Regions from separate parts of the Streptomyces sp. NPDC018610 genome, predicted to be linked through region 2. Evidence: riboswitches for the same ligand, from Rfam matches in the RefSeq annotation. Region 2 holds a riboswitch; each other region holds the start of a gene.

The links. Region 2 has a riboswitch for thiamine pyrophosphate ahead of thiC (phosphomethylpyrimidine synthase ThiC). Riboswitches for the same ligand answer to the same signal wherever they lie in the genome.
Region 1: another riboswitch for thiamine pyrophosphate. It lies ahead of thiO (glycine oxidase ThiO); the one in region 2 lies ahead of thiC (phosphomethylpyrimidine synthase ThiC).
Region 3: another riboswitch for thiamine pyrophosphate. It lies ahead of ACH5A8_RS29160 (thiamine ABC transporter substrate binding subunit); the one in region 2 lies ahead of thiC (phosphomethylpyrimidine synthase ThiC).

What each region holds. Positions count from the first base shown of each region.
Region 1 covers NZ_JBISAL010000001.1:305,708-316,048, reverse strand. The annotation lists gene pknB (Stk1 family PASTA domain-containing Ser/Thr kinase) at 1-401, opposite strand, end outside; gene ACH5A8_RS01405 (thiazole synthase) at 618-1,412, opposite strand; gene thiS (sulfur carrier protein ThiS) at 1,415-1,615, opposite strand; gene thiO (glycine oxidase ThiO) at 1,612-2,778, opposite strand; TPP riboswitch at 2,776-2,887, opposite strand; gene ACH5A8_RS01390 (hypothetical protein) at 2,924-3,262, shown strand; gene ACH5A8_RS01385 (NAD(P)/FAD-dependent oxidoreductase) at 3,333-4,562, shown strand; gene ACH5A8_RS01380 (Rv2175c family DNA-binding protein) at 4,642-5,007, shown strand; gene thiE (thiamine phosphate synthase) at 5,323-5,997, shown strand; gene metF (methylenetetrahydrofolate reductase [NAD(P)H]) at 6,225-7,148, shown strand; gene ACH5A8_RS01365 (hypothetical protein) at 7,205-8,203, shown strand; gene ACH5A8_RS01360 (phytoene desaturase family protein) at 8,425-9,942, opposite strand.
Region 2 covers NZ_JBISAL010000003.1:470,094-480,434, reverse strand. The annotation lists gene hisC (histidinol-phosphate transaminase) at 1-906, opposite strand, end outside; gene ACH5A8_RS11565 (LacI family DNA-binding transcriptional regulator) at 1,327-2,439, shown strand; gene ACH5A8_RS11560 (metallophosphoesterase) at 2,623-3,735, shown strand; gene ACH5A8_RS11555 (hypothetical protein) at 3,918-4,769, shown strand; gene thiC (phosphomethylpyrimidine synthase ThiC) at 5,057-6,880, opposite strand; TPP riboswitch at 6,873-7,049, opposite strand; gene ACH5A8_RS11545 (YibE/F family protein) at 7,121-8,518, shown strand; gene ACH5A8_RS11540 (SsgA family sporulation/cell division regulator) at 8,600-9,037, opposite strand; gene ACH5A8_RS11535 (IclR family transcriptional regulator) at 9,139-9,969, opposite strand; gene ACH5A8_RS11530 (DUF5326 family protein) at 10,236-10,341, opposite strand, start outside.
Region 3 covers NZ_JBISAL010000012.1:210,664-221,004, reverse strand. The annotation lists gene ACH5A8_RS29165 (ABC transporter permease) at 1-939, opposite strand, end outside; gene ACH5A8_RS29160 (thiamine ABC transporter substrate binding subunit) at 915-1,991, opposite strand; TPP riboswitch at 2,075-2,180, opposite strand; gene rlmN (23S rRNA (adenine(2503)-C(2))-methyltransferase RlmN) at 2,270-3,376, opposite strand; gene ACH5A8_RS29150 (hypothetical protein) at 3,686-4,492, shown strand; gene ACH5A8_RS29145 (phosphatidate cytidylyltransferase) at 4,572-5,879, opposite strand; gene frr (ribosome recycling factor) at 5,879-6,436, opposite strand; gene pyrH (UMP kinase) at 6,683-7,441, opposite strand; gene tsf (translation elongation factor Ts) at 7,649-8,485, opposite strand; gene rpsB (30S ribosomal protein S2) at 8,648-9,553, opposite strand; gene ACH5A8_RS29120 (murein hydrolase activator EnvC family protein) at 9,998-10,341, shown strand, end outside.

The sequences.
Region 1 (10,341 bases), on a different contig from region 2:
CGGTGGGCGGCGCCCAGCGCGGCGAGCACCGGCTCCAGGATGTCCAGCGCGGCCCGCGGCTGGAGCGCCCCGCGCTCGCGCAGCACGTCCCGCAGGGTGCAGCCGGCGACGTACTCCATGGCCAGGTAGACGTACGACCCGTCCGTCCCCTGATCGAATACCTGTACGACGTTCGGGTGGTCCAGACGGGCCACCGACTTGGCCTCCCGGATGAACCGCTCCACGAAGGAGGCGTCGGCGGCGAGCGTGGGGTGCATCACCTTGAGTGCGAGGACCCGGTCCAGGCGGGTGTCCAGGGCCCGGTAGACCGTGGCCATCCCGCCGACGGCGATCCGCGCGTCGACGCGATAGCGGCCGTCGAGCACCTGCCCGACGAGAGGGTCCTGAAGGGTCGTATCCACGCACTGGAGTCTACGAGCCGCCACGGACACACACCCCTTCCGGCCGCACTCCACGACGGGACTGAAGCCGTCCTGTGACGCTTCTCGCGTGCCTGAAGGCGCCTGGGCGCCACCGGGGCGCCCACTGGGAGCGGACAGGTGCCGGTGAGCCGGTCGCCCCGGGGCCGGGCGGGCGCCCGGCCCCTCCGGGGCTTCCCTCGGGGGGCCGGGCAGGTCCTAGAAGGCCGGGCGCTCCGGGTCCAGGCGGGCCAGGCCCTCGGTGGGCGAGGACGCCTCGGCGAAGTGGCGCTTCGGGATGCGCCCGGCCAGCCGGGCCAGTCGGCCCGCCGCCGCCGCGTGCCGCATCGCCTCGGCCATCCGCACCGGCTCCTGCGCCCGGGTCACCGCCGAGGCGAGCATCACGCCCGCGCACCCCAGCTCCATCGCCAGGGTCACGTCCGAGGCGGTGCCGGCGCCCGCGTCCAGGATCACCGGCACGCGCGCGTGCTCCACGATCAGCTGGAAGTTGTGCGGGTTGCGGATCCCGAGCCCGGAGCCGATCGGCGAGCCCAGCGGCATGATCGCCGCGCAGCCCACGTCCTCCAGCTTGCGGGCCAGCACCGGGTCGTCGTTGGTGTACGGCAGCACCGTGAAGCCGTCGTCGACCAGCGTCTCCGCCGCGTCCAGCAGCTCGATCGGGTCCGGCAGCAAGGTCCGCTCGTCGGCGATGACCTCCAGCTTGACCAGATCGGTGCCCAGCGCCTCCCGCGCCAGGCGCGCCGTGAGCACCGCCTCGCCGGCGGTGAAGCAGCCCGCCGTGTTGGGCAGCACCGCGATGCCCAGCCTGCGCAGCACCGACAGCACCGAACCGTGCACCGACGCGTCGACCCGGCGCATGGCCACCGTGGTCAGCTCCGTGCCGGACGCCACCAGGGCCCGCTCCAGCACGTCGAGGCTCGGCGCGCCGCCGGTGCCCATGATCAGGCGGGACGTGAAGGACGTACCGCCGAGGACGAAGGGGTCGTCAGCCATGGTCAGCCTCCCTGGACGGCGGTCAGGACCTCGACGCGGTCGCCCTCGGCCAGCGTCGTGGACGACCAGCGGGTGCGCGGGACGACGGTCTCGTTGAGGGCGGCGGCCACCCCGGAGGGCGCCGCGGTCAGGGCCTGCACGACGGCGTCGAGCGCCGTGCCGGGCGCGATACGGCGGGGCTCGCCGTTGACGGAGATGTTCACGCGGGCTGCTCCGTGAGGAAGGCGGCGGCGAAGCGTCGCGGGGTGAAGGGACGGGCCTCTTCCGGCAGTTCGCCGGTGGTCAGGACCTGCGCCATGGCGTCGCCGGTGACCGGTGTGAGCAGCACGCCGTTGCGGTAGTGCCCGGTGGCCAGCAGCAGTCCGGGCAGCTCGGTGGGGCCGAGCAGCGGCGCGTTGTCCGGGGAGCCGGGGCGCAGTCCGGCCCGGGTCTCGGTCAGCGGCAGCTCGGTGATGCCGGGCACCAGCTCGTGCGCGTCACGCAGCAGTTCGTACACGCCGCCGGCCGTCACCGTCGTGTCCCAGCCCAGCTCCTCGCTGGTGGCCCCGACGACCAGCTCGCCGCTGACCCGCGGCACCAGGTACAGGTGGCTGCCGCGCACCACCGCGCGCACCGTGCGGCTCAGGAACGGCGCGTACCGCCGGGGCACCGTCAGCCGCAGCACCTGGCCCTTGACCGGCCGCACCGGCGGCAGCACCTCGTCCGGCACCCCGGCCAGCTCGCCGCTGAGGCTGCCGGCCGCCAGCACCACCTGCCCGGCGGCGAGCGCCGTGCCGTCGCGCAGCACACAGCCCGCGGCCCGGTCCCGCTCGACGGTGAGCCGCTCGGCCCAGGCGCGGTGGAAGACCACGCCCGCCCGCTCGCAGGCGGTCACCAGGGCGCCGGCCAGCCGCCGCGGGTCGATCTGGTGGTCACCGTCCACCCGCAGCCCGCCGCGCACCCCCGGCGCGAGCATAGGCTCCAGCCGCCGGCACTCCCGCCCGGACAGCCACTCCGAGTCCAGGCCCGACTGCTGTTGCAGGGCGTGCAGTTCGCGCAGATGGGCGCGGTCGTCGGCGTCCAGCGCCACGGCGAGCGTCCCGCACCGGCGGTAGCCGAGGTCGTGTCCGGTCGCCTCGGTCAGTTCCGCGGCGAAGTCCGGATAGCGGCGCGCCGAGGCCAGGTTGAGTCCGAGCAGCGTCTGCTCGCCGTAGTGCAGTTCGGTGACGGCGGCCAGCATCCCGGCCGCGACCTGCGCGGCCCCGCCGCCCGGCTCGGGGTCCACCACGGCCGTGGCGAGCCCGCGCTGCGCCGCGCGCCAGGCCGTCACGAGTCCGATGATTCCGCCCCCGATGACGAGGACGTCTGACGTGCGTGGCAACGACATGGGCGTCCAGCCCCTCCCTTCGCCGGCATGACCCGGATCAGGTTCGTACGGTCGGAGGCCGCCAGCCTCCCTCTCAGCCCGGTGCGTCCGGGCTCCCGCGAGTGCTTGTAGCCTACCAGCGCCACTTTCGAGGGAGTCTTTTTCGATGCCACGCTCACTGGACGGTCTGGTCCTCGCCCCCGTCGCCGACCAGGCCCCGGGTCAGGTGGGCACGCTGACCCGCTTCACGTACCACGAGAAGGACGGGCAGATCTGGGCCGAGTACGCCGGCGGCGATGTCGTACGCGGCCATTTGGTGGGTATCCGGGAAGGCGACCGGCTCGACTTCCGATACGTCCAGCTCCGCCGCGACGGCACCACCGCCTCCGGGCACTGCGTGTCGTCCGTGGTCGAACTCCCCGACGGGCGCGTCCGGTTGGAGGAGTCCTGGGAGTGGGAGTCGCGGCCGGGCAGCGGGACGAGCGTGGTGGAGCAGATCGCCTGACAGCGGTTGTGCGGCAGGTCACGGCGCACGCCCGCTGACTGACGGCTCGTCAGTTGTCTAAGGTGATCAGGTGAGCGACCAGACGCAGGAACAGGGCACGGCACAGCCGCGGCGCGTGGTCGTCGTGGGCGCGGGCATGGCCGGCGTGCAGACCGCGGTCGCCCTGCGCGAGCAGGGCTTCACCGGCGCCGTCGTACTGATCGGCGCCGAGCCCCACCAGCCCTACGACCGGCCGCCGCTGTCCAAGGCCGTCCTGCTCGGCAAGGCCGAGGGATCCGCCTTCGACGTCGACTTCGAGGCGCTCGGCATCGAACTGCGGCTCGGCCGTGAGGCGCTGGCGATCCGCCCCGAGGAACATGTGCTCGACACCTCCGACGGGCCGGTGCCCTACGACGTCCTCGTGCTCGCCACCGGTGCCGAACCGATTCGCCTCCCGGGCTCCGAGGGCGTCCCCGGCGTCCACCTGCTGCGGACCCTGGACGACGCCGAACGACTGCGGCCCGTCCTCGCCGAGCAGCACGACGTGGTGGTCGTCGGCGCCGGCTGGATCGGCGCGGAGTTCGCCACCGCCGCCCGCGAGGCCGGCTGCGCCGTGACGGTGGTGGAGGCCGCGGACCGGCCGCTGGCGGGGGCGGTGCCGGCCGAGGTGGCCGCGCCGATGACCGCCTGGTACGCCGACAGCGGCACCGAACTGCGCACCCGCGCGCGCGTGGCGCGCGTCGAGCCGGGCGCGGTGGTGCTCGACGACGGCTCGCGGCTGCCCGCCGGCGCCGTCGTCGTCGGCATCGGGGCGCGCCCGGCGACGGCGTGGCTGGCCGGCTCCGGCGTCGGGCTGGGCGAGCACGGCGAGGTCCTGGCCGACGACCACCTGCGCACCTCCGTCCCGGACGTGTACGCCGTCGGCGACTGCGCCTCCTTCCCCTCGGGGCGGTACGGCGAGCGGCTGCTGGTCCACCACTGGGACAACGCGCTGCAGGGTCCGCGCACGGTCGCCGCCAACGTGGTCGGCCCGGCGCCGGCGGCCTACGACCCGGTGCCGTACTTCTGGTCCGAGCAGTTCGGCCGCTTCGTGCAGTACGCCGGCCACCACACCCCGGACGACACGCTGCTGTGGCGCGGCGAGCCCGCCGGGCCCGCGTGGACCGTCTGCTGGCTGCGCGGGGACCGGCTGGTCGCTCTGCTGGCGGTCGGCCGACCGCGCGATCTCGCGCAGGGCCGGCGGCTGATCGAGGCCGGCACGGCGATGGATCCCGGGCTGCTGGCGGACCCGGCCAGACCGCTGAAGGCGGCCACCGCGTAGGGCGCCGTGCCGCGCGCCGTCCTCCCAGGTGGGCGGGGCTGACTTGGGACTGTCGGTGGCAGATGGCACGCTTGGTCCCGTGACCGAGATTGACGCCAAGATTGATGCTCTCGTCCCCGCCTGGCTCACCCTGCCCGACATCGCCGAAATGCTCGACGTCGAGGTGACACGGGTGCGGCAGCTGGTCAAGGAGGGCCAGCTCATCGCCGTACGCCGGGGTGAGAACCGGGCCCTGCACGTGCCTGCCGCCTTCATCGACGGCGACAAGGTCGTCAAGGGCCTGACGGGGACCCTGACGCTGCTGCGGGACGACGGCTTCACGGTCGAAGAGATGATCGAGTGGCTGTTCACCCCCGACCCGACCCTGCCCGGCACCCCCGCGCAGGCCCTGAGTGAGAACCGCGGCACGGAGGTGAAGCGACGCGCCCAGGCTCTGGCCGTCTGAAGCCACGCCGCCCTCGGGTCCTTCGTCCGCCCGGGCCGGGGCGGGCGAGTCCGGCGTGATCCGGACGAGCGGCCCTGAGCGGCCGGGCCCCTGTGCCGGGCCGTTCCCGGGGCGGGGCTCCGGCCCCGCGCCGACCGCCGTAGGGTCGGCACACTGCACCAGCGGTGAACGGCGACCGCGGTCTCCGTAGGCCGTGGGCGCCGCCGCCGCACCGACAGCGGCGCGTGAGCGCACCGCATCCACAGCGGCGTGCCGCCGTACCGCGTCCACAGCGGAGCGGGGGCGCGCCGCATCGACGAACGGGGGGACCCACGTATGTCCGACGCCGCCATCGACACCTCCGCGGCCGCCGCTCGTGACCGGCTCGCCGACGCGCGCCTGTACCTGTGCACGGACGCCCGCAGGGAGCGGGGCGATCTGCCCGAGTTCCTCGACGCGGTGCTGGCCGGCGGAGTCGACATCGTGCAGCTGCGGGACAAGGGCATGGAGGCGGGGGAGGAGCTGGAGCACCTGAAGGTGTTCGCCGACGCCTGCGCCCGCCACGGCAAGCTGTTCGCGGTCAACGACCGCGCGGACGTCGCGCACGCCGCCCGCGCGGACGTGCTCCACCTCGGGCAGGGCGACCTGCCCGTCCCGGCGGCCCGCGCGATACTCGGCGACGGCGTCCTGATCGGCCGCTCCACGCACTCCGAGGCGGAGGCGGAGGCCGCGGCGGCGCAGGACGGCGTGGACTACTTCTGCACGGGCCCCTGCTGGCCCACCCCGACCAAGCCCGGCCGCCACGCGCCCGGCCTCGGCCTCGTCCGCCACACCGCCTCCCTCGGCACCGACCGTCCCTGGTTCGCCATCGGCGGCATCGACCTCGGCAACCTCGACGAGGTCCTCGACGCGGGCGCCCGGCGGGTCGTCGTGGTCCGGGCGATCACCGAGGCCGACGACCCCGGCGCGGCGGCGGCGGAGTTCGCCGAGCGACTGCGGCAGGCGGGATAGCCGGATCCGCTCCGATGCCGTTCGCGGCGTGCTCTGACCTGCTGTGATCTCGCTCCGGTCGCTCCGGTCGCTCTACTCCCGAATGTGTCTCGCTATTCGGACGGGCGATGGGGTGTCCGGGGCGTATTTCGGGGTCACGTGTCCGATGGGTGGACGAGAAAGGGGCAATTCGGTCAAATTTCCGGGGTTCGGTTGGGGGACCGCCGCCCTGTGGATAACCTGCGAGTATGGCCCTCGGAACCGCATCCACCAGGACTGACCGCGCTCGCACCGTGCGCGACATGCTCGCCACCGGCAAGAGCACGTTCTCCTTCGAGTTCTGGGCGCCGAAGACGGAGAAGGGCGAGCGCAACCTGTGGAACGCGCTGCGCAGGGTGGAGGCGGTCGCCCCCGACTTCGTCTCCGTGACGTACGGGGCCGGCGGTTCCACCCGCGCGGGCACGGTCCGGGCGACCGAGCAGATCGCCGCCGACACCACGCTGACGCCGGTCGCGCACCTCACCGCCGTCAACCACTCGATCGCCGAACTGCGCAACATCATCGGCCAGTACGCCGACGCCGGGATCCGCAACATGCTCGCCGTGCGCGGCGACCCGCCCGGCGACCCGATGGGCGAGTGGGTCCCGCACCCGCGCGGGCTGACCTACGCCGCCGAACTCGTCCGTCTCATCAAGGAGTCGGGCGACTTCTGCGTCGGCGTGGCGGCCTTCCCCGAGATGCACCCGCGCTCGGCGGACTGGGACTCGGACGTCGCGCGCTTCGTCGACAAGTGCCGCGCCGGCGCCGACTACGCCATCACCCAGATGTTCTTCCAGCCGGAGTCCTACCTCCGGCTGCGCGACCGCGTCGCCGCCGCGGGCTGCGAGACCCCGGTCATCCCCGAGGTCATGCCGGTCACCAGCGTCAAGATGCTGGAACGGCTGCCCCAGCTGAGCAACGCCGTCATTCCCGACGCCCTGAAAGAGCGGATCCTCACAGCCAAGGACGATCCGGCGGCGGTACGCTCCATGGGGATCGAGTTCGCCACCGAGTTCTGCGCGCGGCTGCTGGCCGAAGGAGTGCCCGGACTGCACTTCATCACGCTCAACAACTCCACGGCGACCCTGGAAATCTACGAGAACCTGGGCCTGCACCACCCACCGCGGGCCTAGACCGGCCGTACCCGCGTACGACACACTGCGGAGCGGTCACTGGGAGAGGGGCGTACATGGGCTGGACGGTCCTCTACATCGCGTTCGGCGTCGTCGCGCTGTGGCTGCTCGGCGAGGTGCTGCTGCAGTACAAGGCGCGGCTGCGCTGGCGGCTGCTGGCCTTCGCGGGCTTCCTGTGCGTCGTGCTCGGTGTGCTGATCCCGTCGGTTCTGGTCATCGGCCTCGGCACGGCCGCGTTCGCGGTCGGGCAGACGTACGTGACGCTGTCCTTCCGCCGCGGGTTCGCGGCCGGTTGGGCGGTCAGCCGGCCCGGTCCGGACGGCGAGGGAACCAAGCGCCGCCGGGGCAGGGCCGAGCGCAAGAAGAAGGGCGCGGACCCGGAGGCCGCCGGCCCCGAAGCCGTCGACGGCGTACCGCACCCCGACGCGGACGGCGCCCACCTCACGGACGGCGCGCATCTCACGGACGGCGTGGACGTCTTGGCCGGAGCGGACGCGGCAAAGGCGCTGACCGGGGACGACGGCCCGCCCTACGGGCACGACGACGACCAGGACCGTGACGACGTGTTCGCGCCCGCCCGGCCCGGCCGCGCCACGGCCGCCGAGAGCACCGCGGTGTACGAGCCGCAGCCCCTGCCCGACGACACCGGCTCCTACGGCGTCTACGGCACCCGGACGCCCCAGGACGAGTACGCCACCACGGCCCAGAGCGCCGACCAGGGCTACGGCTACGACTACTCCGGCTACGGGCAGCAGGGCTACGGCTACGACACCACCGGCCAGGGCTACACCGGCTACTCCGACCCGTACTTCACCGGCCAGCCCGCCTACGGCGACGCCTCCTACGACACCGCCTACGGCACCCACGGCGCCCAGGACCCGTACGCCGCGGGCGGCTACGGGGGCGAGACGCCGGCCGCCGGGGTGTGGGTTCCGCAGCAGCGCGGCGAGGACGCGAACGGGCTCCCGCCCGAGCAGCAGCCCTACCCCTACCAGGCCGAGGGGCAGGGCCAGGCCCCGCACGGGGCGGGCTTCGACGAGCAGTACCGATTCTGAACCCGGCCTGAACCCGGCCTCTGAGCCCGGCAGGTTCTGGGCCCGGCGGGTTCTCGAGCCCGGCGGCCGGTCGCCGGGTCGGGGGCGCTGACGGATCGGACCCACCGCGAGCCGGGCGCACGGCCGGACCGGACTCACGGCCGGGCCGAAATCGAACCCGGCCGGGCCCACTGCTGCCGGGCCGAACGCAGGCCCGGGCCGGGCCCACTGCCCGGCCGGGGTCACTGGGAGCCGCGGAACTCCGGTCCCTCCACGATCAGTCCTGCCACCAGCGCGCCCGACATCCCGGCGTGCGGCAGCCCGCCGCCGGGGTGCGACCAGCCGCCCACGGTGAACAGCCCGGCGAGCGCGGTGGAGTTGGACGGGTGCAGCAGCCGCCCCTCGGCGGCGGCCAGCGCCGGCGCGGGCACGGCGCCGCCCGCCGCACCGGTCTCCCGCTCGACGTCGGCCGGGCCGCGGACCTCGTGCCACAGAATCCGGTCCCGCAGCCCCGGCACCGCGCGCTCGGCCGCCGTGATCATGCGGTCGGCCTGGACCTCCAGGGCCTCGCGCCCCGCGACCGCCGAGCCGTCCGCGGGGGCCGGGACCGTGGCCGTGAGCGTCACGGCCTCGTGCTCGGCGTCCGGCGCCAGCGCCGGGTCGCCGGGCCGCGACACGGTGACCGTGGGCAGCGCGGGCATCCTGGGCGCGGTGCCGAACAACGCGTCGAGTTCGGCCTCGCGGTCCCGTGTGTGCACCACGGTCCGGTGCGCCGTCCCCTCGGGACGCCCGCCGCGCAGCGCCAGCAGCACGGTCAGCCGGCTCGGCAGTCCGCGCTGGGCCGGCACCCCGCCGCCGTTCCGGACCGACGCACGGCCGGCCAGGCGCTCCAGGGTCCTCGGCGGCACCCCGGCGACCACGAACTCCGCCTCCGCGACGGACCCGTCGGCGAACTCCACGCCCGCCGCCCGGCCGTCCTCCTCGACGATCCGCCGGGCCTCGGCACCGAAGACGAACTCGACCCTGCGGGCCACGCACCGCTCGTACACCGCGCGGGCCAGCTCACGCAGGCCGCCCCGGACGTACCAGGTGCCGAAGGCGTGCTCCATGTACGGCAGCACGGCCGCGCTCGCCGGAGCGGTGCGCGGATCGAGGCCGTAGGCGAGCGCGTGACTCTCCAGGAGCGCGGCGAGGCGGGCGTCGCGCAGCTCCCAGGCACCGACCTCGGCGAGCGTGCCGGCCCGCCGGGTGCGCAGCAGGCGCTTGTGCGGCACCGCCGGATAGGGCTCCCGCTCGGCCAGCACCGGCCAGTTGGGCCACAGCGGCTCCTCCAGCAGCGGCCTGCGGGTGCGGTCCCAGGCCTCGCGCGCCCGCACCAGGAAGTCGCCCCAGCGCTGCCCGGCCCCCGCCCCGAGCGCCTCGTCCAGGGCCGTGACGACGCCCGCACGGGAGGCGTTCGGCAGGGACACCTCGGCGCCGTCCGCGAAGACGTGCCGTGCGGAGGGGTCGACCTGGACCAGTTCGACGCGGTCCTCCAGCGGCTCCTTGCCGGTCTTGACGAACAGGTCGCGGTAGACCGCGGGCAACGGGAGCAGTCCGGGGCCGGTGTCGAAGGCGAAGCCGTCCCGTTTGAGACGGCGCACCGCGCCGCCGTACGTCTCCGTACGCTCGTACACCGTCACCCGGTGGCCCGCGACGGCCAGCCGGGCGGCGGCAGCCATCGCGCCCGTCCCGGCGCCGATCACCGCAATCCGTGCCATGCCGGCGACTTTACCGACCACCGCCGACAGTTCCCGCCGCGGGGCTGTGACCAGCGCGTTCCTCCCCTGGCCGGCTCTTTCGGACCAGGGCGGCGAGCGCTGAGTACCCGTACCTAGCCGCCAAGATGAGTACGCGCGCGGATGGGGGCCGGGCCGCGTGGACGGGAGAGTGGGGGCACGGGAAGGGGCACGGCGCCGGTACCGCCGGCACGGGGCGGCGGAACGGCGCCGCCCTGGACCGCCCCCTTGGCCGGCCCGCGCCGGCGGACGCGGGGCACGGGTCCGGGACGACCGGGCGGGACCCGCCGGGGCCGGGGGCCGGGGAGGTACGGGACGACCGGACACGACCCGCCGGGGCCGGGGAGCGGGGGAGGCAGGGGGAGCCGGAGCGGGCGGGAG
Region 2 (10,341 bases):
GGCGTGCGTCTCGGGCACGTTCCAGCCCTGCGCGCGCAGCGCGTCGACCACGCGCGTGCGCTCGCACACCAGCGAGCCGACCCGGCCCAACAGCTCGTCCTCGGCCCGCAGCGAGGCGATCGCCGCCTCCTGCGCCAGCTGGCTCACGCCGAACGGCACGGCCGTCTTGCGCAGCGCCGCCGCCACCGGCTCATGGGCGATCGCGAAGCCCACCCGCAGCCCGGCCAGGCCGTACGCCTTGGAGAATGTGCGCAGCACACAGACGTTGGGCCGGTCACGGTAGATGGCCACGCCGTCGGGCACCTCGGGGTCGCGGATGAACTCGCGGTAGGCCTCGTCGAGCACGACCAGCACGTCGCCGGGCACCCGGTCGAGGAAGCGCTCCAGCTCCGCCCGCCGCACCACCGTGCCCGTCGGGTTGTTGGGGTTACAGACGAAGATCAGCCGGGTGCGGTCGGTGATCGCGTCCGCCATCGCGTCCAGATCGTGCACCTCGCCCGGCGTCAGCGGCACCTTCACCGAGGTCGCCCCGCTGATCTGGGTGATGATCGGGTAGGCCTCGAAAGACCGCCAGGCGTAGATGACCTCGTCACCGGGGCCGCTGGTGGCCTGGATCAGCTGCTGGGCGACACCGACGGAACCGGTGCCGGTCGCCACGTGGGAGGCCGGAACACCGAAGCGCTCGGCCAGCTCCTCGATCAGCGCGGTGCACGCCATGTCCGGGTACCGGTTGAAGGAGCAGGCGGCCGCCGTCACGGTCTCCATGACACCCGGCAGCGGCGGGTAGGGGTTCTCGTTGGAGGACAGCTTGTACGCTGCCGGGCCACCGGCCGCTGCGGGCTTTCCCGGCTTGTAGGTGGGGATACCCTCCAGCTCGGCGCGCAGCTTCGGGTTCGTCTCGCTCACCGCAGTCCTCCTCGTGACCACACCGGCTTTCCAATACTGCACACCTTATGAGGATTGGCCGCCGGTGCGTATGGGTCGGCGGCCATCACTCCTGCCGGTTTCCGGCCTCGTCCGTCACACTGGCATCACAGGCACCACGGCACAAATGAGCGCGAATCGGGGGCGCATCGCACATATATCTATGCGCCGGTGGCTCGCGCCGTGGCGCGCGTCCCCCGTCAAGGTGAGTTGAGACCTCTTCGAGACCTCGGAAGCACGGCAGGCTCACACCTGCCACCGCATCACGTCCTGCGGCCAGATCGGTCAACCAGCTCTGTTTCGCAGGCCATTAATCGATCTTGATCATGCAGAAACGTGCCTGTCAACGCGTGCATATGCGTCCGCGCTACCCCACCGCATGAGCCCTACTATCGGCTCGCCATGACAGCAGCAGGGAAGCACCAGGTGAGCCGCGCGGAAACCTCACGCCGAGGCAGCCGGCCGGGCCGGGCGGGCATCAGAGACGTGGCCGCCGCCGCCGGAGTCTCCATCACGACCGTCTCCGACGCCCTCAACGGCAAGGGCAGACTCCCGGACGCCACCCGCCGCCATGTCCGCGAGGTGGCCGACCGGCTGGGGTACCGGCCCTCCGCCGCCGCCCGCACCCTCCGTACCGGCAAGTCCGGCCTCATCGGCCTGACCGTGACCACCTACGGGGATGAACCTTTCACCTTCACCGAGTTCGCGTACTTCGCCGAGATGGCCCGGGCCGCCACCTCGGCCGCGCTCGCCCGCGGCTACGCCCTCGTCATCCTGCCCGCGACCTCCCGCCACGACGTGTGGTCGAACGTCGCCCTGGACGGCACGGTCGTCATCGACCCCTCCGACCAGGACCCGGTGGTCAGCGAACTCGTCCGCCAGGGCTTACCCGTGGTCAGCGACGGCCGCCCGGTCGGCTCGCTGCCCGTCACCGCCTGGGTCGACAACGACCACGAGGCCGCCGTCCTGGGCATCCTCGACCACCTCGCCGAAGCCGGTGCCCGCCGCATCGGCCTGCTCACCGGCACCACGACCGACACGTACACCCATCTGTCGACCACCGCCTACCTGCACTGGTGCGAGCGCGTCGGCCAGGACCCGGTCTACGAGGCCTATCCCGCCCACGACCCGTGCGCCGGCGCCGTCGCCGCCGACCGGCTGCTGGCGCGCCCCGACCGGCCCGACGCCGTCTACGGACTGTTCGACCCGAACGGCACCGACCTGCTCGCCGCCGCCCGCCGCTACGGACTGCGGGTCCCCGAGGACCTGCTGCTGGTCTGCTGCAGCGAGTCCACCGTGTACGCCAGCACCGAGCCGCCCATCACCACGCTCTCCCTGAAGCCGCGCCGCATCGGCACGGCCGTCATCCAACTGCTCATCGACGCGATCGAGGGCGTCGAGTCGGACCACCCGGTCGAGCAGGTCATACCGACCGAGCTGATCGTGCGCACCTCGTCCCAGCGACGCCCGCCGCGCACGACGGTCAGCCCGCCACGCGCACCGGAGGAGCAGTAGGGACAGCCGGTCGCGGGACCGCCGAAGAGTGCCCAACCGGGGCGAAAGCCGCAGTGAACCTGAGTCCTGTTCCGATTCACCACCCCTGGGTCATCACATGGCGCGATCCGCATTCCTATGATGGGCCCACGACACCGCGGGCCGCTGCGACCAGGCAGTCCGAAGCGGTGCAGATGCGGCGCGATGGTGGAGGGGTCGATGACTCAGGGGGCCGGTCAGGGACCCGAGGTGGAGCGGACGGCGACGTTGCGTGACTTCCGAGTGCCCGCGTATGTGAACGAGACCGGTCCGTACGCCCACAGCCATGCGGCCGAGCCCGTGCCGCCGGCCGAGCCCGGCTACCCGGCTGCCGCGGAGGGCTACCCCGACGCGTACACGCCCACGGAGCGCGACCTGCCCGTCATCAACCGCGGCGACACACTCCAGGCGGGCACCGCGCCGACGCCCGCGCCGGCCGCCCAGCAGCCGGCCGCCGGTCCCGGCCCGCTGTTCGTCGTCGGCGACGTGCACGGCTACCTCGACGAGCTGGTCGCCGCCCTCCAGGAGCAGGGCCTCATCAACGCCGCGGGCCAGTGGTGCGCGGGGGCCGCACGGCTGTGGTTCCTCGGCGACTTCACCGACCGCGGCCCGGACGGCATCGGCGTCATCGACCTGGTGATGCGACTGTCCGCCGAGGCGGCCGCGGCCGGCGGCTACTGCAAGGCGCTCATGGGCAACCACGAGCTGCTGCTGCTCGGCGCCCGGCGGTTCGGAGACACGCCGGTCAACTCCGGCGCGGGCACCGCCACCTTCCAGGCGGCCTGGCTGCTCAACGGCGGTCAGAAGTCCGACATGGACCGCCTGCAGGACCACCACCTGCAGTGGATGGCCCGCCTCGACGCGGTCGAGGAGGTCGACGGCTATCTGCTCGTGCACTCCGACACCACCGCCTACCTCGACTACGGCCGCTCGATCGAAGAGGTCAACGACACCGTCCGCGAGGCGCTCACCCGCAACGACGCGGACGAGGTGTGGGACCTGTTCCGCAAGTTCACCAAGCGCTTCTCCTTCCGCGACGAGGGCGGCGCCGACGCCGTGCGCTCCCTGCTCGATACGTACGGCGGCACCCGCATCGTTCACGGCCACAGCCCGATTCCCTACCTGCTGGGCGAGGTCGGCTCCGAGGAGGGCGACGAGGCGGCCGGTCCGGTGGTGGAGGGACCCCACGTCTACGCCGACGGGCTCGCCATCGCGATGGACGGCGGCGTGACCATGGCCGGGAAGCTGCTGGTCCGGCAACTGCCGCTGGACAACTGACCGTTCCGCGTCCTGCCGTCGGGCCCCCGCCGACGGCCCAGGTCGGCACGCAATTTGTGGAAACCCCCTGTCACCTCGCGCCGTGACGGCTCTACCATCGGCTTATCCGTAGCAGGCTCCCCTCCGTTTCTGCCCGACGGCTCGTCGCCATGCGAGCCCCCAGCCCTACGGAGCATCGGGGGATGCACATGAACAGCGTTCCGCAGTACCTGCTGAGTGAGGACCGCCAGGAATTCGAGCGGATCCTCGATGAGGCGCTGCGCTCCGCCCCACACCGCCCGGAACTCGCCGCCATCGGACAGCGGCTCACCACCGAACAGCTGCGCACCATGGCTCTCGGCGCGACGGCCCTGATCACGGTGGCCGCCGCGACCGAGTACCAGCACTACGTGAAGATCCGTGAGGAACTGCGCCGGCCGACGGCCGTCCCGGCGACCTCGTCCGCCTCGTCGTCCGTCCTCGGTGCCGGCTCCGCGGAGCAGGGCACGGCCACGGCCGGGGCGGCCGCCGAGACGACCGGAGCGGGCGCGGGCGCCGTCGTCGCGGTCCTCGCCCCGGTCCTCGCGGGCATAGCGGCGACGGTCTTCCTCCTCGTCGGCTACCTCCTGAAGATGCTCGACCCGGCACCCGCGTTCGCCCAGACCATGATCACCGCCGGCTGGGTGTTCGGCGCCGTGACCGCGGCCGCGATCGTCGTCGCCGGCACCGCGCTGCTGCTCACCGCCCTGCGCAACCATCCCTCGCCCGAGCCCGGCGCCGGGCTCCACGAGGAGGTCGAGCAGGCCAGGGACGCATGGCGCGACGCGCTGCTCGAGCGCGGCATCCTGCCGTTCCTGCGCGATGCGCTCGCCGGTCCCTCCACCGCACCGCGCCGGAGGGACCGGGCGGAACCGGGCGACCGCATCCCACAACTCGGCTACGGCCGACCGGGCTTCAGCAGCCCCGACGACGGAGTCCCGAGCGCCCGGCCGCGCTACACCAGCCCCGACTTCACCAGCCCGGACTTCGGCGGCCCGGAGCACCAGCCGGAGTAGACGGGGCTGCGCCTCCCACTCCGCACTGCGCCATGGCGGCCGGCGACGCGGGCGGGGCGGCCCGAAGAGCCGCCCCGGCGGAACGACGGGGCCCCGGGTGCTTCAGGGGCCCCGACGCGACCGTACGGGACGGGCGGGACGGACGGGTCCTCGCGCTGCCGCCGGCCCGGCAGGGCCGGTCCGCACCGGCGGGTGCGGACGAGTTCCGTCCGAACCCGCCCGACCGCCACTCTTCAAGCGCCCCCGCCCGGCCGACGCCGTCATCGCCGCCGCGCCACCACCGCCGATCAGTCGGCCAGCGGCAGATACACCCGGTTCCCGCTCGCCGCGAACTCCTTCGACTTCTGCAGCATCCCCTCGGCGATCTCCTCGGCGGACGAACCCGCCGCCGCGCTACCGCCGAACCGCTCGGTGATGCTTTGACTGATCTTCATCGAGCAGAACTTCGGCCCGCACATCGAGCAGAAGTGCGCCGTCTTGGCGGGCTCCGCCGGAAGCGTCTCGTCGTGGAACTCCCGTGCCGTGTCCGGGTCGAGGGCCAGGTTGAACTGGTCCTCCCACCGGAACTCGAAGCGGGCGTCGGACAGTGCGTCGTCCCACTCCTGCGCCCCCGGGTGCCCCTTGGCGAGGTCGGCCGCATGGGCGGCGATCTTGTAGGTGATCACGCCGGTCTTGACGTCGTCCCGGTTGGGCAGGCCCAGGTGCTCCTTGGGCGTGACGTAGCAGAGCATGGCCGTGCCCCACCACGCGATCATCGCGGCGCCGATGCCCGAGGTGATGTGGTCGTACGCCGGAGCGACGTCCGTCGTCAGCGGGCCGAGCGTATAGAACGGAGCCTCATCGCAGATCTCCTGCTGAAGGTCGATGTTCTCCTTGATCTTGTGCATCGGGACATGTCCCGGGCCCTCGATCATGGTCTGTACGTGGTAACGCTTCGCGATCGTGTTGAGTTCCCCGAGCGTGCGCAGCTCCGCGAACTGCGCCTCGTCGTTGGCGTCCGCGATCGAACCGGGCCTGAGGCCGTCCCCGAGGGAGTACGTCACGTCGTAGGCGGCGAGGATCTCGCAGAGTTCCTCGAAGTTCTCGTACAGGAACGATTCCTTGTGGTGCGCGAGGCACCAGGCCGCCATGATCGAGCCGCCGCGCGAGACGATGCCGGTCTTGCGGTTGGCGGTCAGCGGCACGTACGCCAGGCGCACGCCGGCGTGGACGGTCATGTAGTCCACGCCCTGCTCGGCCTGCTCGATGACCGTGTCCTTGTAGATCTCCCAGGTCAGTTCCTCGGCCCTGCCGTCGACCTTCTCCAGGGCCTGGTAGAGCGGCACCGTCCCGATGGGAACGGGGGAGTTGCGCAGCACCCACTCCCGCGTGGTGTGGATGTTGCGGCCGGTGGAGAGGTCCATGACCGTGTCGGCGCCCCAGCGGGTCGCCCAGGTCATCTTCTCGACCTCCTCCTCGATGGAGGACGTCACCGCGGAGTTGCCGATGTTGGCGTTGACCTTCACCAGGAATCGCTTGCCGATGATCATCGGCTCGATCTCCGGATGGTTGACGTTGGCCGGCAGCACCGCGCGGCCCGCCGCGATCTCCTCGCGGACGACCTCGGGATCGACGTTCTCCCGGACCGCCACGAACTCCATCTCCGGCGTGATCTCCCCGCGGCGCGCGTAGGCGAGCTGCGTCACCGCGCCACCGTCGCGCCCGCGGCGCGGCTGACGCGGCCGGCCCGGGAACACCGCGTCGAGGTTGCGCAGACCGCCGCGCGGCGAGGTGTGCTTGATGCCGTCGTCCTCGGGACGGACGGGGCGGCCCGCGTACTCCTCGGTGTCACCGCGGGCGATGATCCAGTTCTCCCGCAGCGGCGACAGCCCCCTGCGGACGTCCGTCTCGACGAGTGGATCGGTGTATGGGCCCGATGTGTCGTACAACGTGACCGACTGACCGTTGGTGAGGTGCACTTGACGGACCGGCACCCGGAGGTCGGGGCGCGAGCCCTCGACGTACCCCTTGTGCCAGCCGATGGACTTCCCGGCCTCCCCGTGGGGAGCGTTCCGCTCCCCGTCGCTGGACAGCTGCGTGGAGGCAGGCGTGCGTGCGTCCTTGTTGGTCATGAGACCTACTCCCTACGCCGGCATTACCCGGTAACAGGTTCGGCGGTCGACGCAGCGGCTCCCGTCCGTCGGTGTCCCCCGTGGAACATCGCTCGTTCCACGTGAAACACCGCGAGACGAAGGTCAGCGCCCTCTCAGCCCGGTGCTCCGAGCTCCCGCGTGTGCAAAGGTGCCCCCACGCTAGCGCCATTTGTGGCGCGGTGAACAGGGGGCCTCCGCCGTACTTGCGATGATCGGGCGGTGACCACGACACACCAGTTCCCCCATCCGCCGCCCGAACCGGGGCGCGGGACCGCCGACGGACACGGGCAGGAATCCGGGCACGCGCCTGGTCACGGGCATGCGCACGGTCACAGTCACGGCCCCGCCGCCCCCGTCTCGAAGCACCTGCGCAAGGTCATCGCGGCGATCCTGATCCCGTTCGCCGCAGCGGTGCTCGTCGGCCTCACCGTGCTCTGGCCCGGCGGCACGCCCTCCCACCAGCGCACCGGCGTCGGTTTCGACCGGCAGACCCAGCAGGCCACGGTCACTCAGGTGGCGGCGGTGAGCTGCAGGACGGTGAACACCTCCGGGGACACGCCGACCGGCGACACCTCCACCGCCGAGGGCGCCTCCGCCCAGGCGCAGGCGTCGGGCACCTGCAGGAAGGCCACGATCCGCGTCGACACCGGCAAGGACGAGGGGCGTACGTTCACCGAGATCGTGCGGCCCGACCAGCCCCGGCAGTTGCACCAGGGCCAGAAGGTGGTGGTCGCCTACGAACCCTCCGCTCCGAAGGAGCTGCAGTACTCGGTCACCGACGTCAACCGGCGTCTCCCGGTGGCGTTGCTCGCCGGTGTCTTCGCACTCGCCGTCGTGGTCGTCGGGCGAATGCGGGGCGTCATGGCACTGGTCGCGCTGGCCATCAGCTTCCTGGTGCTGAGGTTCTTCGTCCTGCCCGCGATCCTGGAGGGATCGAACCCGCTGGTGGTGGCCGTGGTCGGGTCGAGCGCGATCATGCTGATCGCGCTGTACATGTGTCATGGCCTCTCCGCCCGGACATCGGTGGCGGTGCTCGGCACCCTGATCTCCCTGGTGCTGATCGGCCTCCTGGGCTCGCTGTTCATCGGCTGGGCCGCGCTCACCGGCAACACGGACGACAACACCGGTCTGATCCATGGCCTGTATCCGTCCATCGACATGAGCGGACTGCTGCTGGCCGGCGTCATCATCGGCTCGCTCGGCGTCCTCGACGACGTGACGGTCACGCAGACCTCGGCCGTCTGGGAGCTGCACGAGGCCAACCCGGCGATGGGCCCGCGAGGGCTGTACCGGGCGGGCATCCGCATCGGGCGCGACCACATCGCGTCCGTCGTCAACACCCTCGTCCTCGCCTACGCGGGCGCCGCGCTGCCGCTGCTGCTGCTCTTCTCCATCGCGCAGAGCAGTATGGGGACCGTCGCCAACAGCGAGCTCGTGGCGGAGGAGATCGTCCGTACGCTGGTGGGCTCGATCGGGCTGGTCGCCTCGGTGCCGGTCACCACGGCGCTCGCCGCGCTCGTGGTCTCGGCCGACCGTCCGGGGCAGGCCCGGGCCGTGGCGGCCGCCGGTGGTCCCGCTCCGGCACGCGGTGGCAGGGGCAGGCGCCGCAAGCGGTGACCGGGGGGCGGCATCGTCGTCCTCACCACCGGCGCACGCGGTACGACGTCCGTCACCGCACACGCCTGCTGCCGAAACGCTTCAGCCCGCGCTCTGCTCCTCCGCGAGGATGCGGTCCAGCGCCTCGTCGAGGTGGGCGTCGAAGTCGGCCAGAGCGCCTTCCTGGCCGAGTGGGACGAGCTTGTCCGTACGGTCGAGGAACGCCACCAGCGGTGCCGTGGAGGAGCGGAACAGCGCCCGGTCCGGCCCGACCTGGAGACGGATCAGCACCTCGCTGAGGGAGTCGGTGTCGGCGGGCGAGATCCGCACGTCGCCGTCCCCGCACGGCGCCCCCACTCCGTCGATCAGCAGCTCGCGGCCGAACGCCCATGTCACCGGGGCGTCGCCGGGCAAATGGAAGGTCAGCCGCACGGCATAGGGATCGCAGGTCTCGTACCGCAGCTCCACCGGAATGCGGAAGGAGAGCTCCTCGGACACGAGAAAGCTCATCAAGACCTCTGCCTGTACGGACTCGCGCATCGCTACCCCGTCATCTGCTGCCGTCGACTGGCCGGGAATCATCCAAGTGACACTTGAGGCATCTTGCTGAACGTACACGCCGGATCACAAGGAGTGAGTTTTCAGATACTGATAGCGAGCGCGAGAGAGCCCGCACTCCGCCCCACCTCGTGCTGCAGCTGCCGCGCGGCGGACAACAATCGGTCGGCCTGGTGTGCGGGCAGCGACAGGGCCACGGTGACAGCCGCCGTACCCACGGTGATGGGAACAGCCGCACAGACCGTGCCCAGCGCGTACTCCTGTCGCTCCGTCACCGGCTGCATGCGCCCCACCCGCTCGACACGCCGCAGCAGCGTGGGTGCGTCACGCACCGTGTACGGGGTGAGGGAACGTACGGGATGGCGGTCGAGGTGGTCGCGGCGGGCGTCCTCGTCCAGCTGGGAGAGCAGGCACTGCCCGATCGCGTGCGCGTGCCCGGTCTCCCGGAAGCTGGCCCACTCCTCGACGGCGGGGGAGCCCGGTGCGTCGGACACGCACAGGACGTCGATCTCGCCGTCCCGGTACATCGCGTAGTACAGCGGCGCACCGATCGAATCCCGCCATTGTCCGAGCGCGTCGGCGATCGTGCTGCGACGTTTCTGCGCCGCCCCGCTGCTGCTCAGCCGCTCGGCCGCCACGCCGAGGAAGAACAGGCCCTTGTCTCGGTGCAGATAGCCCTCGTGGACCAGGGTCCGCAGCAGGTGATAGGCCGTGGGCAGGGCAATGCCGGTCTCGCGCGCCAACTGCTTGGCGGTGGCGCCGTGCTCATGCCCGGCGACGGTCTCCAGCAGGCGCATCGCGCGCTGCACGGATCCGATGAGCGTCTGTGCCGTCCGCGCCGGCGGTTGCTCGGGCACCCTGGGGCGAGTCCGTTCCACCGCGGGCGCGGAGCGCGGCTGCGCCGGCAGCGCCATGGAGGGGGACGGCGCCCGGGGCACGGGCGGTGCGGGCCGTTCTGCGGGTGCGGTGTCAACCGTGGCCAAGGGTCACTCCCAGAGCGCGTGGGGGCAGCCCGTGCGGAAAAACACGGGTGAGGGGCAGGCCGCCCGCGGGGGCCGGCCCCGCGTCGATCTCCGGACCCTATCCGTCCGTCACCGCTCACGAACGGCTTGCGCGGGAAACTTCCCTCCCGCGAGGGACCCGGCGCGTTGCGTCACCGGTCACCCGAGACCCGCGACGCTCACCAGTCGCTGCGCGAGGACGAGCCCGAAATGAACTTCCGCACGATGTAGATCAGTCCGCCGACCAGGGCCACGAAGACCAGCAGCTTGAACAGCAGGCCGATC
Region 3 (10,341 bases), on a different contig from region 2:
GAGCAGCAGGGCCACGGTGGCGAGCACTCCGGCGAGCAGGGCCCACTGGCCCGCGCCGCGCGGCCGGCGGGCGGTCAGGGAGGAGTCGACCAGCTTCAGCGAGGTCTCCCGGTGCCGCACGGTCCAGGCGTGCACGGCGAGGACGGCGCCCACCGCGAGGAACTGGACGACGGTGAGGACGGCGGCGGTCGACAGGTCGAAGATCTCGGAGGTCTGCCGGTAGATCTCCACTTCGAGGGTGGAGAAGGCGGGCCCGCCGAGGATCTGCACGATGCCGAAGGAGGTGAAGGTGAAGAGGAACACCATGAGCGCGGCGGCCGCCAGGGCGGGGGCCAGCGCGGGCAGGGTGACCTTGCGCCAGGCGGTCAGCGGTGAGGCGCCGAGCATCCGGGCCGCCTCCTCCTGCCGTGGGTCGAGCTGCGCCCACAGGCCGCCCACCGTGCGGACGACGACGGCGTAGTTGAAGAAGATGTGGGCGAGGAGGATCGCCCACACGGTGGTGTCCAGGCGCACCCCCCACAGTTCGTCGAGGAGGCCGCCGTGCCCGACGAGGGCGAGGAAGGCGGTGCCGACGACGACGGTGGGCAGCACGAACGGCACGGTGACCACGGCGCGCAGCACCTGACGGCCGGGGAAGGCGAAGCGGGCCAGCACGTAGGCGCCGGGCAGCGCGATCAGCAGGGTGAGCGCGGTGGAGGCGAGCGCCTGCCAGGTGGTGAACCACAGCACGTGCCGGATGCCGGGGTCGGCGAGCACGTCCGCGAACCGGCCGAAGTGCCAGGCGCCGTCGGCCCGCAGGCCGCGCCGGACGATCGCCACCACGGGGTAGGCGAAGAACACCGCGAAGAACGCGACGGGCAGGGCCATCAGGCCGAGCCGCGCCGCGTTCCCCGAGCGGCGGCGTCGCCCGCCGCCTACTTCACTACGAGCGAGGTCCACGACTTGACCCACTGGTCACGGTTGGCGGCGATCTTCTCCGGGGCCATGGTCTCGGGGTCCTTGGCCTGGGGGCCGTACCGGGTGAACTCCGGCGGCACCTGGGCGGCCTCGCGCACCGGGTAGACGAACATGTTCAGCGGCATGTCGTCCTGGAACTCCTTGGTGAGGAGGAAGTCGAGGAAGGCCTTGCCGCCCTTGGTGTTGCGGGCGTTGCCGAGCAGTCCCGCGTACTCGACCTGCCGGAAGCAGGTGCCCTGGACGACGCCGGTCGGCGCGGTCTTCGGCTGGGGCTTGGCGTAGATGACCTCGGCGGGCGGCGAGGAGGCGTAGGAGACGACGAGCGGGCGGTCGCCGCCCGCCTTCCTGCCGCCGGCGGATCCGGAGAACTCCTGGTCGTAGGCCTGTTCCCAGCCGGAGACGACCTTGACGCCGTTGGCCTTCAGCTTCCTCCAGTACGCCTGCCAACCGGTGTCGCCGTACTTGGCGGCGGTGCCGAGCAGGAAGCCGAGGCCGGGCGAGGAGGCGGCGGCGTCCTCGGTGACGAGGAGGTTCTTGTAGCGCGGCTCGGCCAGGTCGTCGAGGGAGGCCGGCGGGGCCAGTTCGTGGTCGGCGAAGTACTTCTTGTCGTAGTTGACGCAGATGTCGCCGGTGTCGATCGGAGTCACCCGGTGCTTGGCCTGGTCGACCCGGTACTGCGGCAGGACCAGTTCGGAGCCCTTCGGCTGGTAGGGCTGGAACAGGCCGTTGTCCAGGGCGCGGGACAGCAGGGTGTTGTCGACGCCGAAGAAGACGTCGCCCTGCGGGTGGTCCTTGGTGAGAATGGCCTTGTTGACGGCCTGCCCTGCGTCGCCGTCCATGAGGACCTTGACCTTGTAGCCGGAGGACTTCTCGAAGTCCGCGATGACGCTCTTGGACGCCTTCCACGAGTCGTGGCTGACCAGGGTCACGGTCTTGGAGTCCGCGGCGCTCGTGTCGCCGCCCGACGATCCGCACGCGGACAGCGTGACCAGTCCCAGCCCGACCGCGGCCGCGACGAACGTCTTGGTGTGCACTGGACTTTCCTCCTGGGGGTGGGCCAGGAAGAGACGCGGCCCTGCCCGGGCATTCCGTGGGATGCCCGGGCAGGACGCAACAGCTCGAGTGATGACCGAACTTCCTACCCAGAATGACCCGGGCGAGGTTCAGAGGGTCTGCGGCCGGTGCCGCACTCTCAGCGCTGTGGCGCTCCCCTGTCGGAATATGAAGATGTGTGTACGGCCCCAGACTACCGCCCGGCCGCCGGCGACCGCCCACGGCCCACGACGGCGGTCCCGCCGCGGGCCCCGGCGGTCTACCGCTCGGTGGCGGCCAGCTGGCCGCAGGCGCCGTCGATCTCCTGGCCGCGGGTGTCCCGGATGGTCACCGGCACCCCGTGCGCGGCGATCGCCTCGACGAACGCCTTCTCGTCCTCGGGCCGCGAGGCGGTCCACTTGGAGCCGGGGGTCGGGTTGAGCGGGATGCAGTTGACGTGCACCGGCCTGCCCTTGAGGAGACGGCCGAGCCGGTCGCCGCGCCAGGCCTGGTCGTTGATGTCGCGGATCAGCGCGTACTCGATGGAGAGCCGGCGCCCGGACTTCGCCGCGTACTCGAAGCCGGCGTCCAGCACCTCCCGCACCTTCCACCGCGTGTTGACGGGGACGAGGGTGTCGCGCAGCTCGTCGTCCGGGGCGTGCAGGGAGATCGCGAGCCGGCACTTGAAGCCCTCGTCGGCGAACCGGTGGATCGCGGGGACCAGGCCCACCGTCGAGACGGTGATGCCGCGCTGCGACAGGCCGAGCCCGTCGGGCTCGGGGTCGGTGAGGGCGCGGACGGCGCCGACGACGCGCTTGTAGTTGGCGAGCGGCTCGCCCATGCCCATGAACACGATGTTGGACAGCCGCGCCGGGCCGCCCGGCACCTCGCCGTCGCGCAGGGCGCGCATGCCGTCGACGATCTGGTGCACGATCTCGGCGGTCGACAGGTTGCGGTCCAGGCCCGCCTGCCCGGTGGCGCAGAACGGGCAGTTCATGCCGCAGCCCGCCTGCGAGCTGATGCACATGGTCACCCGGTCCGGGTAGCGCATGAGCACCGACTCGACGAGCGTCCCGTCGAACAGCCGCCACAGCGTCTTGCGGGTGGTGCCGGCGTCGGTCGACAGGTGCCGCACGACCGTCATCAGGTCGGGCAGCAGCGCCTCGCGCAGTTTCTCCCGCGAGCCGGCCGGGATGTCGGTCCACTGCTCGGGGTCGTGCGCGTACCGCGCGAAGTAGTGCTGCGAGAGCTGCTTGGCACGGAACGGCTTCTCGCCGATCGCGGCGACGGCCTCCTTGCGCTCGGCAGGCGACAGATCGGCAAGGTGCCGCGGCGGCTTCTTGGCTCCGCGCGGGGCGACGAAAGTGAGTTCTCCGGGCTTGGGCATGGTGGTACCAGTGTCGCAGATCGACTTGGGTGACCTGGGGGCGTCGGTCGTCGGGCCGGCGCCGAGGGGCCCGGACCGGCGCCGCGGCCGTCACGCGGTGGCGTGGGCCCGCCTCTTCCGGCGCGGCCGCTCGTGGGGGTCGCCTCGGCAGGTCCGGGGCCGTGGCCCGTGTCGGTCGTGTCCGGCGTGGTCGTTACCGGGGCCGGGACGGGGGGACGTTGGTACGTTGGGCGGTGCTCCGCGGTCGGCCGTGCCCGGGGTGGGCCGGGGGTGGCCGCCGGGGCCCAGGCGCGGCGAAAGGGGGAAGCGGTGGTCGACGGGGACGGCGACGTGTTCGCCGAAGGGGAGCGGCTGAACCGACGGAAGCGGGACGCCGAACGGAGCCGGCGGGAGGACGTGGAGGCCGGGGAGGCGGCGGTCTCCGCGTTCACGGAGAGGTTCCACGCGTTCGCCCGGTCCAGTGCGCGCAAGCTGGAGGAGGCCGGTGTGCCGCTGTCGGCGGTCCCCTGGGAGGCCCGGCGGCCCGTCGAGCCCCCGCCCCGCTCCTGGCTGGCGCGCAAGCTCTGGACCCCCGAGCCTCCCGAGCGTGTGGCCACGCACCACGCCTGGAGGCTGTGCCGGCTCTGGGCCGGCGGTGACCGGTACAGCGGCATCGGGCGCCATGTGACGTGGGGAGGCGTCTGGGACCGCGGGGACAAGCAGGGCGAGTGGACCGGGTATCCCATCCTCCTGCTGGACCGCCACGGCAACGTGACGGTGGGCCTCTCCGCGAAATTCGCGCCGTCCCTGGGCGAGGGAGCGCCGTACCGCGATTACCTCTACTGGCCGTCGCCGCCCCCCGAGCACGGCGCGCCGCCCGTCGGTGAACGCCTCTCCCGCGTCTCGCCCCAGGACCTGGTGCATTTCATGGGCGAGACCCGGTTCGTGTCCCAGTGGACCGAGGCCGGCACCCAAGCGTACCAGGAAGAGACCGATTCCGTGGAGGAACTGAACGCGGAGGCGGCGGCCTCCTGCCTCGAACGGATGGCGGCGGGAGTCCTCCACATGATCGACGAGCACACCGCCCGAGTCGTCCGGGAGCGGGAAGCCAACCCGTGGCGCCGTCTCGACCAGTGACCACGAACCCGGCCGTACGCGGGAGGAGCCCCCACCCCGGCCGGGGTGGGGGCTCCTCCCGCGTACGCGGCCCGAAGGGTCAGGCAGAGCCGACGAAGAGCACCAGCAGCAGCCAGGCCACCGGCGCGGTGGGCAGCAGCGAGTCGAGGCGGTCCATGATGCCGCCGTGACCCGGGAGCAGGGTGCCCATGTCCTTGATGCCCAGGTCGCGCTTGATCATGGACTCGCCGAGGTCGCCGAGGGTGGCGCTGGCGGCGACGGCGAGGCCGAGGAGCAGGCCCTGCCACCAGAGGCCGTCGTCGATCAGGAACTGCATGCACAGCGCACCGGCGACCATGGCGAAGGCGACGGCGCCGAACAGCCCCTCGCGGGTCTTGCCCGGGCTGATGCGCGGGGCGAGCTTGTGCTTGCCGAAGCGCCAGCCGACCGCGTACGCGCCCGTGTCGCTGACCACCGTGAGGATCAGGAAGGTCAGGACGCGCAGCGGACCGTCGTCCGCGGTGAGCATCATCGCCACGAACGTGGCCAGGAAGGGCACGTAGAAGACGGCGAAGACACCCGCCGTGACGTCCCTGAGGTAGCCCTCGGGCGGCTGTGTCATCCGCCAGACCAGGACCGCGAGCGTGGTCAGGGCCATCGCCACCCAGGCGCCCTCGGCGTCGCGCACGTACCCGGCGACCACCATGGCGGCGCCGCCGACGGCCAGGGGCACGAGCGGCGCCTTGATCTCCTTGCGCTCCTGGAGCCGCGACGTCAGCTCCCACAGGCCGACCACGACCGCGACCGCGATCACGCCGACGAAGACGGCCTTGACGATGAACAGGGACGCGATGATCACCACGCCGAGCCCGAGGCCGACTCCTATGGCAGCGCCCAGGTCCCGGCCCGCGCTCTTCTTCTGCGGGGCGGGCGCCGGCTGCGGGGCGTCGGGCATGGGCTCCGGATTCTGCGACACCGCCTGGTGGGCGGGCGGCGTCTGCGGCGTGTCGTAGGGCCGCGGCTGCGGCGCTTCGTACGGCTGCGGCTGTATCTCGTACGGCTGCGGGTGCGGCTGTATGCCGTACGACTGCGGCTGCCGCGTCTCGTACGGCTGCCGCGTGTCGTACGACTGCGGCTGCGGGGGCTGGGTGCCGTGGGGCTGCGGGGCCTGGTCCCGGAACAAGGGGCCGCCCGTCCGGGCGGCCCCCCGGTCGTCATCCTGGTTTCCGCCGTGTGCGGGCACCTCGGGCACGATGGGCATGGGGCGGGTCTGCTGGGCGCCCTGCTGCGCATCGTACGCGGGGCCCGTGGGGGCGACGGCCCCCGGGGCGGACCCCTGGGCGGGGGACCCGTCCGCGGGTCCCCAGTACCCGGCCGGCTGCGGCGCTCCCCAGGAAGAGTCGTTCATCAGACCTCGAGCAGCTCCGACTCCTTGTGCTTCAGGAGCTCGTCCACCTGCGCGACGTACTTCGCGGTGGTGTCGTCGAGCTCCTTCTCCGCACGGCGGCCCTCGTCCTCGCCGACCTCGCCGTCCTTGATCAGCTTGTCGATCGCGTCCTTGGCCTTGCGGCGCACCGAGCGGATGGAGACCTTGGCGTCCTCACCCTTGCCCTTGGCGACCTTGATGTACTCGCGGCGGCGCTCCTCGGTCAGCTCGGGGAACACCACACGGATGATGTTGCCGTCGTTGCTCGGGTTGACGCCCAGGTCGGAGTCCCGGATCGCCTGCTCGATGTTGCGCAGCGCGGTCTTGTCGAACGGGGTCACGACCGCCATCCGCGGCTCCGGCACGGAGAACGAAGCCAGCTGGTTGATCGGCGTCGGCGCCCCGTAGTAGTCGGCCACGATCTTGTTGAACATCGCCGGGTGCGCACGGCCGGTGCGGATCGCGGCGAAGTCCTCCTTGGCGACCACGACGGCCTTCTCCATCTTCTCCTCGGCCTCGAGGAGGGTCTCTTCGATCACCACTTGCTCCTGCGTGTCTTGAGTAGGCCCGGCTGCGGTTCCTCGTCGGGGCCGACGGCCGGCTGCGTCGCGTCTTCTTCCTGCACGGTTCCCGACCGGCAGGCCATTGTCCATCCCCCGGTCCGGGTCCGTCCCGCCCGTCCCCCGGACAGGTGTCGCGCCCGGGACGGGTCTCGTGCCCCCGGACGGGGTGTCGTGCCGTGGACGAGGTGAGTCGTCCGGTCGACGGGTCCCCGTCGGGTCGGGTCAGCCCCGACCGGCCTGGTCACCCACAAGCGTGCCGATCTTCTCACCCTTGACGGCGCGGGCGATATTGCCCTCCTTCAGGAGCTCGAAGACGACGATCGGGAGCCGGTTGTCGCGGCAGAGCGTGATCGCCGTGGCGTCGGCGACCTTCAGGTCGCGGGTGATGACCTCGCCGTAGCCGAGGGCGTCGAACTTCACCGCGTCCGGGTTGGTCTTCGGGTCGGAGTCGTAGACCCCGTCCACGCCGTTCTTGCCCATGAGCAGCGCCTCGGCGTCGATCTCCAGGGCGCGCTGGGCGGCGGTGGTGTCGGTGGAGAAGTACGGCATGCCCATACCGGCGCCGAAGATGACCACGCGGCCCTTCTCCAGGTGGCGCACGGCGCGCAGCGGGATGTACGGCTCGGCGACCTGGCCCATGGTGATGGCGGTCTGGACCCGGCTGTCGATGCCTTCCTTCTCGATGAAGTCCTGCAGGGCGAGGCAGTTCATCACGGTGCCGAGCATGCCCATGTAGTCCGAGCGGGCGCGGTCCATGCCGCGCTGCTGGAGCTCGGCGCCGCGGAAGAAGTTGCCGCCGCCGATCACGATCGCGATCTGCGCGCCGTCCCGGACGACGGCCGCGATCTCGCGGGCGATGGCGTGCACCACGTCCGGGTCGACGCCCAGACCCCCGCCGCCGGAGAAGGCCTCTCCGGACAGCTTCAGCAGAAACCGGCCGGTCACTTTGCCGTCGTCGCTCTTCTGGGCCTTGGTGGTCATTGAGATTCCGCCTCTGTTACGTGGTGCACATGCGAAGAAGGCCATTGCCGGTGGGGCGTGTTTCGCATCCCATGCTCGGCAATGGCCTCCTCGTCAGATCTGCTGTCGTCCGTCACGCGCGTGTGCGTGGCGCCATACGCGGGCGACATGGACGACTGCTGTCGACCCTATCCGGGTCGGGCGTCCGTCGCGGTACGGACTGTGGACTCAGATGCCGACCTTGATGCGCGTGAAGCGCTTCAGGGTGACACCGGCCTCGTCCAGAACCTTCTGGACGGACTTCTTGTTGTCCAGCGCGTAGGGCTGGCCGAGCAGCGTGGCGTCCTTGAAGAAGCCGTTCACGCGACCCTCGACGATCTTGGCGATCGCGGCCTCGGGCTTGCCCTCGGCGCGGGTGGTCTCCTCGGCGATGCGACGCTCGGACTCGACGACCTCGGCCGGCACGTCCTCCTTGGAGAGGTACTTCGGCGCGAAGGCGGCGATGTGCTGGGCGATGCCCTTGGCGACCTCGGCGTTCGGCTTGTCCAGCTCGACGAGGACACCGATCTGCGGGGGCAGGTCGGGCATCGTGCGGTGCATGTACGCGATCACGAAACCGTCGGTGAACTGCGCGAAGCGGTCCAGGACGATCTTCTCGCCGAGGTTGGCGTTGGCCTCGTCCACGAACGCCTGGACGGTCTTGCCGGCCTCGATCTCGGAGGCGAGCAGGGCCTCCAGGTCGGCCGGGGAGGTCTGGGCGACGTGCTCGGCGATGGCCTTGGCCACGGCCTGGAACTTCTCGCCCTTGGCGACGAAGTCCGTCTCGCACTTCAGCTCGACCAGGACACCGGAGGAGTTGTCGTCGGCGATGATCGAGACCACGGCGCCGTTCTCGGCGGAGCGGCCCTCGCGCTTGGCGACGCCCTTCTGGCCCTTGATGCGCAGCGCCTCGACGGCCTTCTCGACGTTGCCCTCGGCCTCGTCCAGCGCCTTCTTGCAGTCCATCATGCCGGCGCCCGTGAGCTCACGAAGCTTCTTGACGTCGGCGGCGGTGTAGTTCGCCATGAGTCTGTGAATCTTTCTCGAAGTCTGGAAGATCGAAGATCAGGGGGCCTGCGGTCCCCCGCGCCCATGGAGCGCGAGCCCGCTGACGCGCCGCTGACCTACGGGTGAACGGCGGGAGCGGAGTTGACACCCGCTCCCGCCGTCAACACTGACGCTGACGGGTCAGGCCTGCTGCTCGCCCTCGGCGGCCGGGGCCTCGGCAGCCGGCGCCTCGGCGGCCGGAGCCTCGGCGGCCTCAGCCTCGGCGGCCTCAGCCGGCTTCTCGGCCTCGGCGGCCGGCGCCTCGTCGGCCTTCTTCTCGCCCTCGAGCAGGTCGCGCTCCCACTCGGCGAGCGGCTCGCCCGCGGCCTTCTCGCCCTTGTCACCGGTGGCGACGCGAGAGCGGGAGATGAGGCCCTCGGCGACGGCGTCGGCGATCACGCGGGTGAGCAGGGTGACGGAGCGGATCGCGTCGTCGTTGCCCGGGATCTTGTAGTCGACCTCGTCGGGGTCGCAGTTGGTGTCGAGGATGGCGACGACCGGGATGTTCAGCTTCCGGGCCTCGCCGACCGCGATGTGCTCCTTCTTGGTGTCCACGATCCAGACGGCGCTGGGCACCTTCTGCATCTCGCGGATACCGCCGAGGGTCTTCTCCAGCTTGGCCTTCTCGCGGGAGAGGACCAGGAGCTCCTTCTTGGTGAGGCCGGAGGCGGCCACGTCCTCGAAGTCGATCTGCTCGAGTTCCTTCAGGCGCTGCAGGCGCTTGTAGACGGTCGAGAAGTTGGTGAGCATGCCGCCCAGCCAGCGCTGGTTGACGTAGGGCATGCCGACGCGGGTGGCCTGCTCGGCGATGGCCTCCTGCGCCTGCTTCTTCGTGCCGACGAACATGACCGTGCCGCCGTGGGCCACGGTCTCCTTGACGAACTCGTAGGCGCGGTCGATGTACGACAGCGACTGGAGCAGGTCGATGATGTAGATGCCGTTGCGCTCGGTGAAGATGAAGCGCTTCATCTTCGGGTTCCAGCGACGGGTCTGGTGACCGAAGTGGACGCCGCTCTCCAGCAGCTCCCGCATCGTGACGACGGCCATGGCCGTATCTCCTTGATTTTCTCGGTTGTGCCGCGGATGCCGGACGGCTTCCGCGCCTGACGCCCGCGTGCGCCTGCCGCGAAGGACCGAGGGGCGCTGACACCGACCGTTGCCGGCCGGGGTGTCGGGGCGTGCGAAGTCGACCCGGTGACCCGGGTCGCCACCAGAAGTGTACGGGACACGGAAGGCGCCGGGTGACGCCGCTGTCCACAACCGGCGGGTTGTCCACAGGATCCGGCGGCGGACGGCGGTGCGGGGCACCGTGGGCGCATGTCTGGGATGCGTGGGACGCGCTCGACGCGCGGGATGCGATGGGTGAACGGGCGGCTCTGGCTGGGGGCGCTGCTGGGCCTGACCGTGGGCGTGCCGGCCCCGGCGGCGTGGGCGGACGGGACGGTCCCCGGCCCGCCGAACGGTCAGGGGACGGCGGGGACGGAGGTCACGATGGGCCGGTCCGGTGGCGGTAGCGGGTCCGGGGCGGGCGGCGGGTCCGCGGCGGGTGCCGGACCTGTGCCCGCGGACGGATCTGTGCCCGCGGACGGCCCATGGGGGTCGGGTGGGGCGGCGGGGGCAGGCGGGTCGGTGCCGGCCGTGGGGCGGGTCTGGCCCGTGGGGGCACGGCCGCCGGTGCTGCGCGGCTGGGAGCCGCCGGCCACGCCGTACGGGCCCGGCCACCGGGGCGTGGACCTCGGGGCGCCGCCGGGCGCCCCGGTACGGGCGGTGGCGGCGGGCCGGGTCTCCTTCGCGGGCTCGGTGGCGGGGCGCGGCGTGGTCGCGGTGGAACTGTC